Regions from separate parts of the Brevundimonas naejangsanensis genome, predicted to be linked through region 1. Evidence: predicted binding sites of a transcription regulator. Region 1 holds the regulator's gene; the other holds the start of a gene.
What was found. Region 1 encodes HrcA, which represses chaperone genes, less so after heat shock. Its sites were predicted from a motif close to GTTAGCANTCNNNNNNNNNGANTGCTAAC; they were not measured.
Positions count from the first base shown of each region.

Region 2: a site for HrcA is predicted at 3,651-3,679, ahead of groES (co-chaperone GroES). Genes of this name have one in related genera too.

Region 1 is NZ_CP032707.1:1,198,419-1,204,947, forward strand. It holds gene pnp (polyribonucleotide nucleotidyltransferase) at 1-1,604, shown strand, start outside; gene D8I30_RS14570 (hypothetical protein) at 1,839-2,306, opposite strand; gene rph (ribonuclease PH) at 2,377-3,102, opposite strand; gene hrcA (heat-inducible transcriptional repressor HrcA) at 3,221-4,303, shown strand; gene grpE (nucleotide exchange factor GrpE) at 4,300-4,926, shown strand; gene D8I30_RS05670 (dienelactone hydrolase family protein) at 5,156-6,076, opposite strand; gene D8I30_RS05675 (alpha-ketoglutarate-dependent dioxygenase AlkB) at 6,152-6,529, opposite strand, start outside.
Region 2 is NZ_CP032707.1:1,028,207-1,034,735, reverse strand. It holds gene D8I30_RS04865 (leucyl aminopeptidase) at 1-62, opposite strand, end outside; gene D8I30_RS14350 (hypothetical protein) at 214-366, opposite strand; gene D8I30_RS04860 (LysR substrate-binding domain-containing protein) at 453-1,397, shown strand; gene groL (chaperonin GroEL) at 1,613-3,256, opposite strand; gene groES (co-chaperone GroES) at 3,314-3,601, opposite strand; gene D8I30_RS04845 (hypothetical protein) at 3,840-4,283, shown strand; gene D8I30_RS04840 (DUF4260 domain-containing protein) at 4,265-4,720, opposite strand; gene pgi (glucose-6-phosphate isomerase) at 4,717-6,321, opposite strand; gene D8I30_RS04830 (hypothetical protein) at 6,468-6,529, shown strand, end outside.

The DNA of each region.
Region 1 (6,529 bases):
GCATGCAGCCGGTCATCGACGCCATCATCGACCTGGCCGAGCACGCCGCCAAGGAGCCGTTCGACTTCCAGGCCGAGGACCACTCGGACGTGGTCGCCTCGATCAAGGCGCTGGTCGGCGAGGACATCAAGGCCGCCTACGCCCACCCGGGCAAGTATGAGCGCCGCTCGGGCGTCGACGCCGCCAAGAAGAAGGCCGCCGAGGCCCTGGTGAAGACCGACGAGAAGCCGGACGGCGTCGACTCGTCCAAGTTCTCGGCCGCGTTCAAGGAATGCGAAGCCGACGTCCTGCGTCGCGACATCATCGAGAACAGCCACCGCGTCGACGGCCGCGCTCTGGACAAGGTCCGCGCCATCGTCTCGGAAGTCGGCGTCCTGCCGCGCACCCACGGTTCGGCCCTGTTCACGCGCGGCGAAACCCAGGCCCTGGTCGTCGCCACGCTCGGCACCGGCGAGGACGAGCAGTACATCGACAGCCTGACCGGGACCTACAAAGAGTCCTTCCTGCTGCACTACAACTTCCCGCCCTATTCGGTCGGTGAAGCGGGCCGCATGGGCTCGCCGGGCCGTCGCGAGATCGGCCACGGCAAGCTGGCCTGGCGCGCCATCCGCCCGATGCTGCCGTCGAAGGAAGACTTCCCCTACACCATCCGTCTGGTGTCGGAGATCACCGAGTCGAACGGCTCGTCCTCGATGGCCACGGTCTGCGGTTCGTCGCTGGCCCTGATGGACGCCGGCGTGCCGCTGGCCCGCCCGGTCTCGGGCATCGCCATGGGTCTGATCCTGGAGCCGTCGGGCGAGTTCGCCATCCTGTCGGACATCCTGGGTGACGAAGACCACCTGGGCGACATGGACTTCAAGGTCGCGGGCACCTCGGAAGGCATCACCAGCCTTCAGATGGACATCAAGGTCGCCGGCATCACCAAGGAGATCATGCAGCAGGCCCTGACGCAGGCGTCGGCCGGCCGCCTGCACATCCTGGACGAAATGGCCAAGGCCATGGAAGCGCCGCGCGCCGAGCTGGGCGAGTTCGCGCCCAAGATCGAATCCATCAAGATCGCGGTCGACAAGATCCGCGAAGTGATCGGTTCGGGCGGCAAGGTCATCCGCGAAATCGTCGAGAAGACCGGCGCCAAGGTCGACATCCAGGACGACGGCACCATCAAGATCGCCGCCAACGAGCAGGAGAAGATCGAGGCCGCCAAGGCCTGGATCCAATCGATCGCCTCGGAGCCGGAAGTCGGCACGATCTACACCGGCAAGGTCGTGAAGGTCGTCGACTTCGGCGCCTTCGTGAACTTCTTCGGCGCCAAGGACGGTCTGGTTCACGTGTCCCAGATCGCTCTGGAGCGCGTCGCCAACCCGGCCGACGTCCTGTCGGAAGGCCAGGAGGTCAAGGTCAAGTTCCTGGGCTTCGACGATCGCGGCAAGACCAAGCTGTCGATGAAGGTCGTCGATCAGGAAACCGGCGAGGACATCACCGACAAGATCAACGCCGAGCGCGCTGAACGCGGCGAGGCCCCGCTGTCGGAAGACACCGGCGGCCGTCCCAAGCGGGACGGCGACCGCAACGGCGGCGACCGCGGCCGTCGCCGTCGCGACTAAGCCTTACGGCTGAAATGAAGAGGCCCCGCTGGCGACAGCGGGGCCTTTTTTGTGCCTGAGCGCGATTTCTCCCTCCCCGGGACGGGGAGGGTGGCTGAGCCGCAGGCGAAGCCGGGTGGAGGCGGCCAGGCAAATCAAACGCCGAGGCTAGATCGCCTGGCCCTCCCCACCCGGTCTCCGCTTCGCGTCGACCACCCTCCCCATGAAGGGGAGGGAGAGGCGCGGCGCCGAGGGTCAGGCGGCGCATTCCTTCGGCAGGGGCTGGTCGGTTTCCGTCCACATGGCGCAGCCCCGGTCGATCTCCTCCTGGATCATGGCGCAGGGGTTGTCGGCGTGGCAGGGCGGATGGGTGGCGGGGCTGACGCGGATGCAGCGCCGCACCAGGCGGGCGGAGGCGGCCTCGCCGATCTCGGCGCGACAACTGCCCGGCTCGAGCGGAACGCGGCGGGGGGCCATGTCCGGCCCCTCGGGCAGGCGGGCCTCGGGGACGCGGGTCTTGGGCGCGGGGGCCTGGACCTGAGGCGCGCTTGTCGAGGCGGGGATCATCGCCGGCGCCGAGACGGCGGCGGATGCGTTGAAGGGGGTCTGGGCGGCGGCGGTGTTTGCGGCGGGCGCTTCGGGCGCGGGCGGCGCCTCGGCGCGCGGGTGGCAGGCCGCCAGGACGAGGGCGGCCGCGCAGGCGGCGTGACGGAAGCGGATCATGGGCGGACTCCGTGTCGGGGGCGCTGCATGGAACGCCGCTCCCCCGATCCGGTTCGTTGCCGGGCGCGGCCTAGCGCTTCACGGCCTCCAGGGCGGCCTTCTGCAGGGCGAACAGTTCGCCGCAGCCGATCTCGGCCAGCTGGAACAGGCGGTCGAATTCGGGGCGCGAGAAGCCGCGCTTCTCGCCGGTGGCCTGGATCTCGACGATCTGGCCGGCGCCGGTCAGGACGAAGTTGGAATCGGCCTCGGCGGTGGAGTCCTCCTCATAGTCGAGGTCCAGCACCGGCAAGTCGTTGAACACGCCGCACGACACGGCCGCCACCTGGTCGACGATCGGATTGGTCGCCAGCACGCCCTCCTCGCGCAGGTAGTCGAAGGCCGAGGCCATGGCCACCCAGGCGCCGGTGATGGCGGCGGTGCGGGTGCCGCCGTCGGCCTGGATCACGTCGCAGTCGATCAGCACCTGACGCTCGCCCAGGGCCTTGAGGTCGACCACGGCGCGCAGGGAGCGGCCGATCAGGCGCTGGATCTCCTGGGTGCGGCCCGACTGCTTGCCGGCGGCGGCTTCGCGGCGGCCGCGGGTGTGGGTGGCGCGCGGCAGCATGCCGTATTCGGCCGTGACCCAGCCCTGGCCGGTGTTGCGCATCCAGCCCGGCACCTTCTCCTCGACCGAGGCCGTGACCAGCACCTTGGTGTGGCCGAAGGAGACCAGGCACGAGCCCTCGGCGTAGCGGTTGACGCCGGTCTCCAGCGTGACGGTGCGGAGTTGTTCGGGGGTGCGTTCGGACGGGCGCATGGGAATTCCTTGGAAGCGGGATGGCGGGTGCTTATCCTGAAACCATGAGCCTGTCCCGCGCCTCGAACCCTGCCCCGCGCTTTCGGCCCGTCATGACGGGGCGGAGGGCGTCGGCATGATGTCCCTGCTGCATCCCTCGCCGGGGCTGGCGACGCTGGACGCGCGGGCGCGCGACATCTTCCGCCGGGTGGTCGAGAACTATCTGGAGACGGGCGAGCCGGTCGGCTCGCGCACCCTGTCGCGCGGCGGGGTGGCCCTGTCGCCGGCCTCGATCCGCAACACCATGCAGGACCTGACCCTGGCGGGGCTGCTGGCCTCGTCCCACGCCTCGGCCGGGCGGGCGCCGACCCATGCGGGCCTGCGCCTGTTCGTCGACGGCCTGCTGGAGGTCGGGGACATCGGCGAGGAGGAGCGGCGCGAGATCGACGCGCGCCTCGCCGTCCTGGGCGGCCAGGGGCCGGGCCGCAACGTCGAGGAGGCCCTGGACGCCGCCTCCTCCCTGCTGTCGGGCCTGGCGGGCGGGGCGGGTATCGTCGCCAGCCCGGTGCGCGAGGCGGGGGTGCGCCACGTCGAGTTCGTCGCCCTGGGCGGGGGCCAGGCCCTGGCGGTGCTGGTGGCCGACGACGGCACGGTGGAGAACCGGCTGATGGGGCTGGCGCCGGGGGTGACGGCCTCGACCCTGCAGGAGGCGTCGAACTTCCTCAACGCGCGGCTGAAGGGGCGGGCCCTGGCCGAGGCCCGCCACGAGATGAAGGGCGAGATGGAGGTCGCGCGGCGCGAGCTCGACGCCGCCGCCGCCCGGCTGGTCGAGGAAGGCCTGGCCGCCTGGAGCGGCGGCGAGCGCGACCGCAACCTGATCGTGCGCGGCCGCGCCAACCTGCTGCAGGACGCCCAGGCGGCCGAGGACCTGGAGCGGGTCCGGGTGCTGTTCGACGATCTGGAGCAGAAGGAACAGCTGATCGGCCTGCTCGACGACGTCGGCGCCGCCCAGGGGGTGCGCATCTTTATCGGCGCGGAAACGCGACTCTTTTCGCTTTCGGGTTCCGCCGTGATCGCGGCGCCCTATATGTCGGGCCGGCAGCGGGTGCTGGGCGCCATCGGCGTCATCGGGCCCGCGCGGTTGAACTACGCCCGTGTCATCCCGTTGGTGGACTACACCGCCCGGGTGCTGGGGCGGATTCTGGACGGACAGGAAACGTGACGGACATCAACGACGAGACCCGGGACCAACTCGAGCAGGACATCAAGGAGTCCGAGGCGGACGCCGCCGCGGAAGGCGCCGACGGCGACATGGCCGTGGTCGACGCCCTGATCGCCGAGCGCGACCAGTGGAAGGACCGCGCCCTGCGCGCCGTGGCCGAGGCCGAGAACACCAAGCGCCGCGCCGAGACGCAGCAGAACGACGCCCGCGCCTACGCCATCCAGCGCTTCGCCAAGGACCTGCTGGGCGTGGCCGACACGCTGGAGCGCGGCCTGGCGTCGGCGCCCAAGGACGCCGAGGGCCCCGCCGCCGCCATGATCACGGGGCTGGAGCTGACGCAGAAGTCCCTGCTGTCGGCCTTCGAGGCCAATGGCCTGACGCGCGTCGAGCCGGGCCCGGGCGAGGCCTTCGACCCGCACCTGCACCAGGCCATGATGGAGCAGCCCTCGGACACGGTGCCCGGCGGCACGGTGATCCAGACGCTGCAGCCCGGCTACGCCCTGTTCGGCCGTACGGTGCGCGCCGCCATGGTGGTGGTGGCGGCCAAGGGCTCGGGCCCGGCCGCAGGCGGCGCCTACGCCGACCCGAAGGCGACCGGCGAGAATTTCGACGGCAAGGCCTGAGGCTTCCGGCATGAATGACGAACGGCCCGGCGCAGACCCGTCGGGCCGTTTTGCATTCGTCTCCCTTCCCCCTCGATGGGGTAAGGGCGGGGATGGGGGTTAGGGCGCAAGGTTTGCCGGAACGTGCGCAGGAGACGCGCCCGCGTCTCCGCGGTCCTATTGGATGCGTCCCGCCTGCACCCCCGCCCTTACCCCATCGAGGGGGAGGGCGTGTGAGCCGGGTCTGGACTCACGCCTTCAGTCGCTCTCCGAACAGCGCCAGCATCCGCCGCCAGCCGTCCTTGGCGTCGGCCTCGCGGTAGGAGGCGCGGTAGTCGGCGTGGAAGCCGTGGGGGGCGTCGCCATAGACCACGATCTCGCTGGCGGCGGCGCCGTGGCTGGACGGGGCGGCGCGGGTCAGAGCGGCGCGCATGGCCTCGACGCTGTCCAGCGGGATGCCCGCGTCCTGGCCGCCGTAGAGGCCCAGCACCGGACACTTCAGATCGTCGGCCAGGTCGACGGGCCAGGGCCGGCCCGCCGTCTTCTGGGCTTCGGTGGCGTCTGCCGGGGGGGCCAGGCGGCCGTACCAGGCGGCCCCGGCGTCCAGCGCGGGGAAGCGGGCGCAAGCCTGCCACACCACCTTGCCGCCCCAGCAGAAGCCGGTGATCGCGGCCTTGCGCCCGTCGGCCCAGGGCTGGCGGCCGATCCAGTCGAGGGCGCCGGAAACGTCGCCCATGACCTGCTCATATCCGGCGGCGGCGACGATGCGCATGATGGCCTGCATGTCGCTGAGCGGCGCGGGGTCCTGGACGCGGACGAAGAAGGCCGGCGCCACGGCGGCGTAGCCTGCCTTGGCCAGGCGGCGGCAGACGTCGCGGATGTATTCGTGCACGCCGAAGATCTCGGACACGACGATGACCACGGGGAAGGGGCCGGCGCCCTGGGGCCGGGCGACATAGGCGGGCAGGTCGAAGCCGTCGGGCGCCCGCCAGCTCGCGGTCTCGGCGACCAGGCCCGCGCTGTCGGTGGTGATCGGCTGCGCCGCCTGGCTGAGGGCGGCGGGGGCGTAGGCGGCGAAGGCGACGCCCCCGAGGGCGGCCACGCCCAGGCTCCGGCGGCTGGGGGCGATCTGGTCGGCGCTCAGGCCCTCGGGCCGGGTGATCAGGGTCATCGCGGGTCTCCGGTTCGGCGCTGTGAAGCGGCGAGAGTGACTCGGATGTCGCCGTTCCGTCGAGTCTTTCCGTCGTCAGCCCGCGACCCGCAGGGTCAGGTTGACCCGGCCGCCGCCGGGCAGCAGCCGCGACGAGCCCGCCAGCAGCCGGTCGACCCCGTGCCGCGCCAGCCTTGCAGGCCCGGTCAGGGCGCAGGCGTCGCCCGAGGCCAGGCGCACGGTGCGGGTAGGCCCACCCTCGGCCGGGCCGATGCGGAAGACGGCCGTGTCGCCCAGTGACACCGATAGCACCGGCGCCGTCAGGTCGCGCTCGTCGCGATCCTGGTGCAGGCCCATCCGGGCCTCGCCCTGGTAGAGGTTGACCAGGCAGGCGTCGGGCGGGCTCGGCCAGCCGGTCAGGGCGTCCCACAGCGCCAGCAGGCGCGGCGGGATCGGCGGCCAGGGCGCGCCCGT
Region 2 (6,529 bases), 170 kb from region 1:
AGGCCGGCGGCGGCGATCAGCGCGGCGGCGGCGAAGGACGGAATACGGGTGTTGCGGCGCATCGATCAGGGCCCCCTCTGTGACGATGAGGCGCCCTTATGGGGGGCGTCGCCCGCGCCGGGCAACCGCTCCGCCGACGGAAGGACGCCAGGCGCGACGCCTTGTCGCGCTCTTGGGTCGCGCTTGGGGTCGCGCCCGGCGGGACGGCGGCCGTCAGCAGGCCGCCCGGCGCGGGGGCGTCGGGCAGGGGCGGGCCCCGAGGCGGGCGACGCCGGTCTCGCGGCGCGCCAGGCGGCGGGCGTCGATCAGGGCCCCGATCCAGCCCCACGCGGGTTCCTTATGAGTGCGGTGAATGTCTTCCATCATTTGGCCTCCTTTCTGATAGTGTTAGGATGGCGCGCAGGGGCCGCGTTCACAAACGAGACAACAGCGCTCATTCATAAGGCAGGCTTATGTCTGACATTCTCTCTCGCATCCCGGTGGACGCGCTGCGCGTGTTCGAGGCGGCGGCGCGCCTGCTCAGCTTCACCCGCGCGGCCGAGGCCCTGGGCATGAGCCAGGCGGCGGTCAGCTGGCGCATCCGCGACCTGGAGCAGCGGCTGGAGCGCTCCCTGTTCACGCGCGGTACGCGGCAGGTGGCCCTGACGCCCGAGGGCGAGCGCCTGGCCACGGCGGCGACCGAGGCCATGACCCTGCTGCGCCGGGCGGTGGCCGAGGTGGTCGAGGCCGACCAGGGGGTGCTGGCCATCACCACCCTGCAGACTCTGGCGACCCAGTGGCTGGCGCCGCGGCTGGGGGCGTTCCAGTTGGCCAATCCCGACCTGGCTGTGCGGGTCGACACCAGCGCCGCCCTGTCCAGCCTGGGGGCCGACGGACTGGACGTGGGGCTGCGCTTCGGCTCGGGCCGCTGGCCGGGCCTGGAGAGCCGCTTCCTGATGCCCGCCGTCTTCACCCCGGTCTGCACCCCGGCCCTGCGCGACCGGCTGGAGCTGAAGACGATCGCCGACCTGAAGCGCGCCCCCCTGGTGGGCGATCCGGGGGAATGGGCCGCCTGGTTCGCGGCCGCCGGGGTGGCGCCCGCCGACGCCGCCCCGCCGCCGCGCCTGACCGCCGACAACCAGGCGATGGAGGTGGCGGCGGCGCTGGGCGACCAGGGCGTGGCCCTGGGCTCGCCCATCCTCTACGGCCGCGAGATCGAGCGCGGCCTGCTGGTGCGGCCGTTCGAGGCGACGGTGGCCCTGGCCGAGGGTTATTGGCTCTGCTACCCGCCCGGCCGCCGCCTGACCCCCAAGATCGCCCGCTTCCGCGACTGGATTCTGGGAACGGCGAGGTCCGACCCGGCGGTGGGCGAAGGGGCGCGGCTGGCCGGGCGCGAGGTGGGGGAGACGGGCTCCTGATCCTTCTCCCCTTGCGGGAGAAGGTGGCCGAGCGGAGCGAGGTCGGATGAGGGGTTGCGCCGCCATTTGACCAAGTCGCCTTCATCCACTGTGGAGATACCCCTCATCCGTCAGCCTTCGGCCGCCACCTTCTCCCGCAAGGGGAGAAGGAAAAAAGAAAGGGCGGGACCTTTCGATCCCGCCCTTCCGTGGTCTCAGCGTTGGTCAGCGTGGACTTAGAAGTCCATGCCGCCCATGCCGCCCATACCGCCCATGTCGGGGGCGCCGGCCGAGGCCTTCTTGGGCGCGTCGGCGATGGCGGCTTCGGTCGTGATCATGATGCCCGCGACCGAGCCGGCCGAGGCCAGGGCCGAGCGCACGACCTTGGCCGGGTCGATGACGCCCATCTCCACCAGGTCGCCGTACTCTTCGGTCTGGGCGTTGAAGCCGAAGTTGGCCTTGTCCGACTCCAGCACCTTGCCGACCACGATCGAGCCTTCGACGCCCGAGTTCTCCGAGATCTGACGGATCGGAGCCTGCAGGGCGCGGCGGACGATGTTGACGCCGGCGGTCTGGTCGGCGTTGTCGACCTTCAGGTCGGCCAGCACCTTGGAGGCCTTCAGCAGGGCCACGCCGCCGCCCGGGACGATGCCTTCGTCGGCGGCCGCGCGGGTCGCGTTCAGGGCGTCGTCGACGCGGTCCTTCTTCTCCTTGACCTCGACCTCGGTCGAGCCGCCGACGCGCAGGACGGCGACGCCGCCGGCCAGCTTGGCCAGACGCTCTTGCAGCTTCTCGCGGTCGTAGTCCGAGGTGGTGTCCTCGATCTGACGCTTGATCTGGCCGACGCGGGCTTCGATGCCGTCCTTCTCGCCAGCGCCTTCGACGATGGTGGTGTCGTCCTTGGTGATCTGGACCTTCTTGGCCTTGCCGAGCATGTCGAGCGTGACCGTCTCAAGCTTGATGCCGAGGTCTTCCGAGATGACCTGGCCGCCCGTCAGGATGGCGATGTCTTCCAGCATGGCCTTGCGGCGGTCGCCGAAGCCCGGAGCCTTGACGGCGGCGACGCGCAGGCCGCCGCGCAGCTTGTTGACCACCAGGGTGGCCAGGGCTTCGCCTTCGATGTCCTCGGCGATGATCAGCAGGGGGCGGCCCGACTGAACCACGGCTTCCAGCACCGGCAGCATCGGCTGCAGCGAGGTCAGCTTCTTCTCGTGGAGCAGGATGAGCGGCTCCTCGAGGACGGCCTCCATCTTGTCCGGGTTGGTGATGAAGTAGGGCGACAGGTAGCCGCGGTCGAACTGCATGCCCTCGACGATGTCGACGGTGGTTTCGGCGGTCTTGGCTTCCTCGACGGTGATGACGCCTTCGTTGCCGACCTTGGCCATGGCTTCGGCGATCAGGCCGCCGATTTCAGCGTCGCCGTTGGCCGAGATGGTGCCGACCTGGGCGATTTCCGAGTTGTTGGAGACCGGCTTGGAGATCGACTTGACCTCTTCCAGCACCGCGTCGACGGCCTTGTCGATGCCGCGCTTCAGATCCATCGGGTTCATGCCGGCGGCCACGGCCTTCAGGCCTTCCTGGACGATGGCCTGGGCCAGGACGGTGGCGGTGGTGGTGCCGTCGCCCGCCTTGTCGTTCGCCTTGGATGCGACTTCGCGGATCATCTGGGCGCCCATGTTCTCGAAGGCGTCTTCCAGCTCGATTTCCTTGGCCACCGAGACGCCGTCCTTGGTCGAGCGCGGGGCGCCGAAGGACTTCTGGATCACGACGTTGCGGCCCTTGGGACCCAGGGTCACCTTGACGGCGTCAGCCAGGACGTTGACGCCCTTCAGCATCTTGTCGCGGGCGTCGGTGTTGAACTTTACGATTTTAGCGGCCATGCGGGCTGCTCCTATCTAGATGTTTTTACGTAGAAAACCGGAAACCTGAGGTCAGTCTTACGACAGCACGCCCAGGACGTCGGATTCCTTCATGATGATCAGGTCTTCACCGTCGATCTTGACCTCGGTGCCCGACCACTTGCCGAACAGGATGCGGTCGCCGGCCTTCAGTTCCAGGGCGACGTGCTTGCCGTCTTCGTCACGGACGCCGGGGCCCACGGCGACGACTTCGCCTTCCTGCGGCTTTTCCTTGGCCGTGTCGGGGATGATGATCCCACCCTTGGTCTTGGATTCTTCTTCAACGCGCTTGACCAGCACGCGGTCGCCGAGCGGACGAAACGCCATCTGAGTAACTCCCGTTAGGATGTTGATTTCAGCCCTCGGAGCCCACGACTTTGGCAGTCGCCCTCCCCGAGTGCTAACGACCGGGGAGTTAGGCAGGGGGGCGAGGGGCGTCAAGGCCTGAGCCCCGGAAAGCAGGCTGCAACATGAAGCGCAGATGAACGGACCTCCCCGGGGACGTTCAGACAGGCGTCGCTACAAGGGACAGGACGGATCAACCGGCTTTCGAAAGGAGCCCGCCATGAAGACCATGTCCAAGATCGGCGTCGGCGCGATCGCTCTCACGATGCTGGCGACCACTCCCGCCGCCGCCCAGTCCTATCGCGACCGCGATCGCGACAACACCGGCCGTGACGCCGTGCTCGGCGCCGTGGTCGGCGGCGTCGCCGGGGCCCTGATCGGCCAGGGCGATGGCCGCTACATCGCCGGGGGCGCCCTGGCGGGCGCGGCTCTGGGCGTGGCCTCCTCGGATAGCGATCGGGCCAACTGCGACTATTACCGCGGCGGCCGCTGCTATCGGAACCGGGGCCACTGGGAGCGCGACCACGGCATCAACAGCCGTGACGGCTACTACCGCAACGACGGCCGCTACTATCGCGACGGCCGCTACTGGCGGAACCACGGCGAGTGGCGCAGCTATCAGAACCGCCGCGACCGCGACTATCGCTACGATCGCCGCTGGTAGGCGGATCGTCTGAAGGAAAGAAGGCTCGGCCGCCCGGCCGGGCCTTTTTTCGTGGGCTCAGGCGGCCGTCGCGCGCGCCTTGCCGATCCGGCCCAGATGGGTGATCCCGAACCCTTCGGGGACTTCAGTCCATAGCCGAGCGCGCGGTCGAAACCCACGTGGGCCAGCCAGATCAGGGCCAGGGCGGTCGCCAAGGGGGCGGCGGTCAGCAGGCCGGCCGCGACCAGCGCCAAGGGGCCGATCAGGCTGTGGGCCAGGTTGTAGGCCCAGGCCCCGACGCGCGGCCCGGCCAGATAGCCGGCGAAGGACAGGTCCGGCGCCAGGAAGAGGACGGCGAACAGCAGCCAGCTCTGTTCGGTCCGGGCGTAGGCCAGGGCGGCGACGGCCAGCAGGGCCAGGCCCTCGAGCCGCTGCCAGGCGGGAGCGATTACGGTCATCGGATCAGCCTTTGCAGGAGGGCCGCGGTCGACGGGTCGAGGTCGGGCGCGGGAGCCCTGGCCGCGACGTCCCTGAGGATGGACTTCGCCAGGGCCTTGCCCAATTCGACCCCCCATTGATCGAAGCTGTTGATGTCCCATAGCACCCCTTCGACGAAGGTTTTGTGTTCGTAGAGGGCGATCAAGGCGCCCAGGGCCTGGGGCGTCAGGGCGTCCAGGACGATGGCCGTAGAGGGGCGGTCGCCGGGGAAGGTCTTGTGCGGGGCCAGGCGGTCGGCCTCGTCTTCGGACGCGCCGGAGGCGATCAGTTCGGCGCGGGCCTGGATCTCGCTCTTGCCCAGCATCAGGGCCTGGGCCTGGGCCAGGGCGTTGGCCCACAGGGGGCTTTCCGAAGTCTCTCCGTCGGTCGAGGCGACGATGACGAACTCGGCCGGAACGACCTGCGGGCCCTGGTGGATCTGCTGGAAGAAGGCGTGTTGGCCGTTGGTGCCGGGCTCGCCGAAGACGACGGGGCAGGTCGGACGGCCGACGGGCGAGCCGTCGCGGCGCACCCGCTTGCCGTTCGACTCCATCTCCAGCTGCTGCAGGAAGGCCGGCAGGCGGCGCAGGGCGTGGGCGTAGGGGGCGACGGTGCGCGCCGGGCGGCGCAGGCCGTCGACGTTGTAGATCTGGGCCAGGGCCAGCAGCACGGGCGCGTTCGTCTCCAGCGACGCCTCGAGGAAGTGGCGGTCCATTTCGGCGGCGCCGTCGAGGAAGCCCTGGAAGGCGTCCCAGCCCAGGCCGATGACGCAGGACAGGCTGACCGCCGACCACAGGGAGTAGCGCCCGCCGACCCAGTCCCGGAAGGCGAAGGTCCGGCCGCAGCCGAAGCCGGCCGCCTTCTCGGGCGCGGCGGTGACGCCGATGAAGTGCCGGGCCATCCCCTCGGCGGGCAGGGCGGCGGCCAGCCAGGCCTTGGCCGCCTCGGCGTTGGCCAGGGTCTCCTGGGTGGTGAAGGTCTTGGACACGACCACGACCAGCGTGGTCTCGGGGTCCAGCCCGGTCAGGGCTTCCGCCATGTCGCGCGGGTCGATGTTGGCGACGAAGCGCAGGTCGATTTCGGGATCGAGCGGGCGCAGGGCGTCCCAGATCAGGCGCGGCCCTAGGTCCGAGCCGCCGATGCCGACATGGACCACCGCCTGGAACGGGCGGCCCGTGGCCCCTGTCTCGTTTCCGGACCGCACGGCCTCGGCGTAGGCCCGCATCTCGGCGCGCACGGCCTCGACCTCGGCCGAGACCGGCTCGCCCAGGGCGCGGAAGGCGGCGCCGGCGGGGGCGCGCAGGGCCGGATGCAGCACCGCCCGCCCCTCGGTCAGGTTGACGGCCTCGCCGCCGAACAGGGCCGCGCGGCGGCCCTCGACGTCGCAGGCGCGGGCCAGGGCCAGGGCGGCCTCGAACCCGGCCTTCGTCCAGCTCTGCTTGGACAGGTCCAGGCGCAGGCCCGCGGCCTCGACCGTCATCCGCGCCAGCCGGCCGGGGTCGGCCGCGAACTGATCGACGATGCGGGCGTCGGCGTCCCGGCGGGCGGCGGCTTCCAGTTCGGTCCAGGCGGCGTGCGGCATCGACGGCTCCCCCACTGCGTCTTGGTACGACGCTTGCAAGCTCTCGTTTACGGCTCAGGCCGACAAGAGTTCAATCCAGGACCGGGTCAACAAGGATTTCCAAGGCAGGAAGTCCGGCCGTCCCGGCCGATCGTGAAAGGCCCGCCATGTCCTGCGCCCTCGCCCTCGCCGTCGCCCTGATGCTGGCCGACCCCGCCGTGGCCGAAGC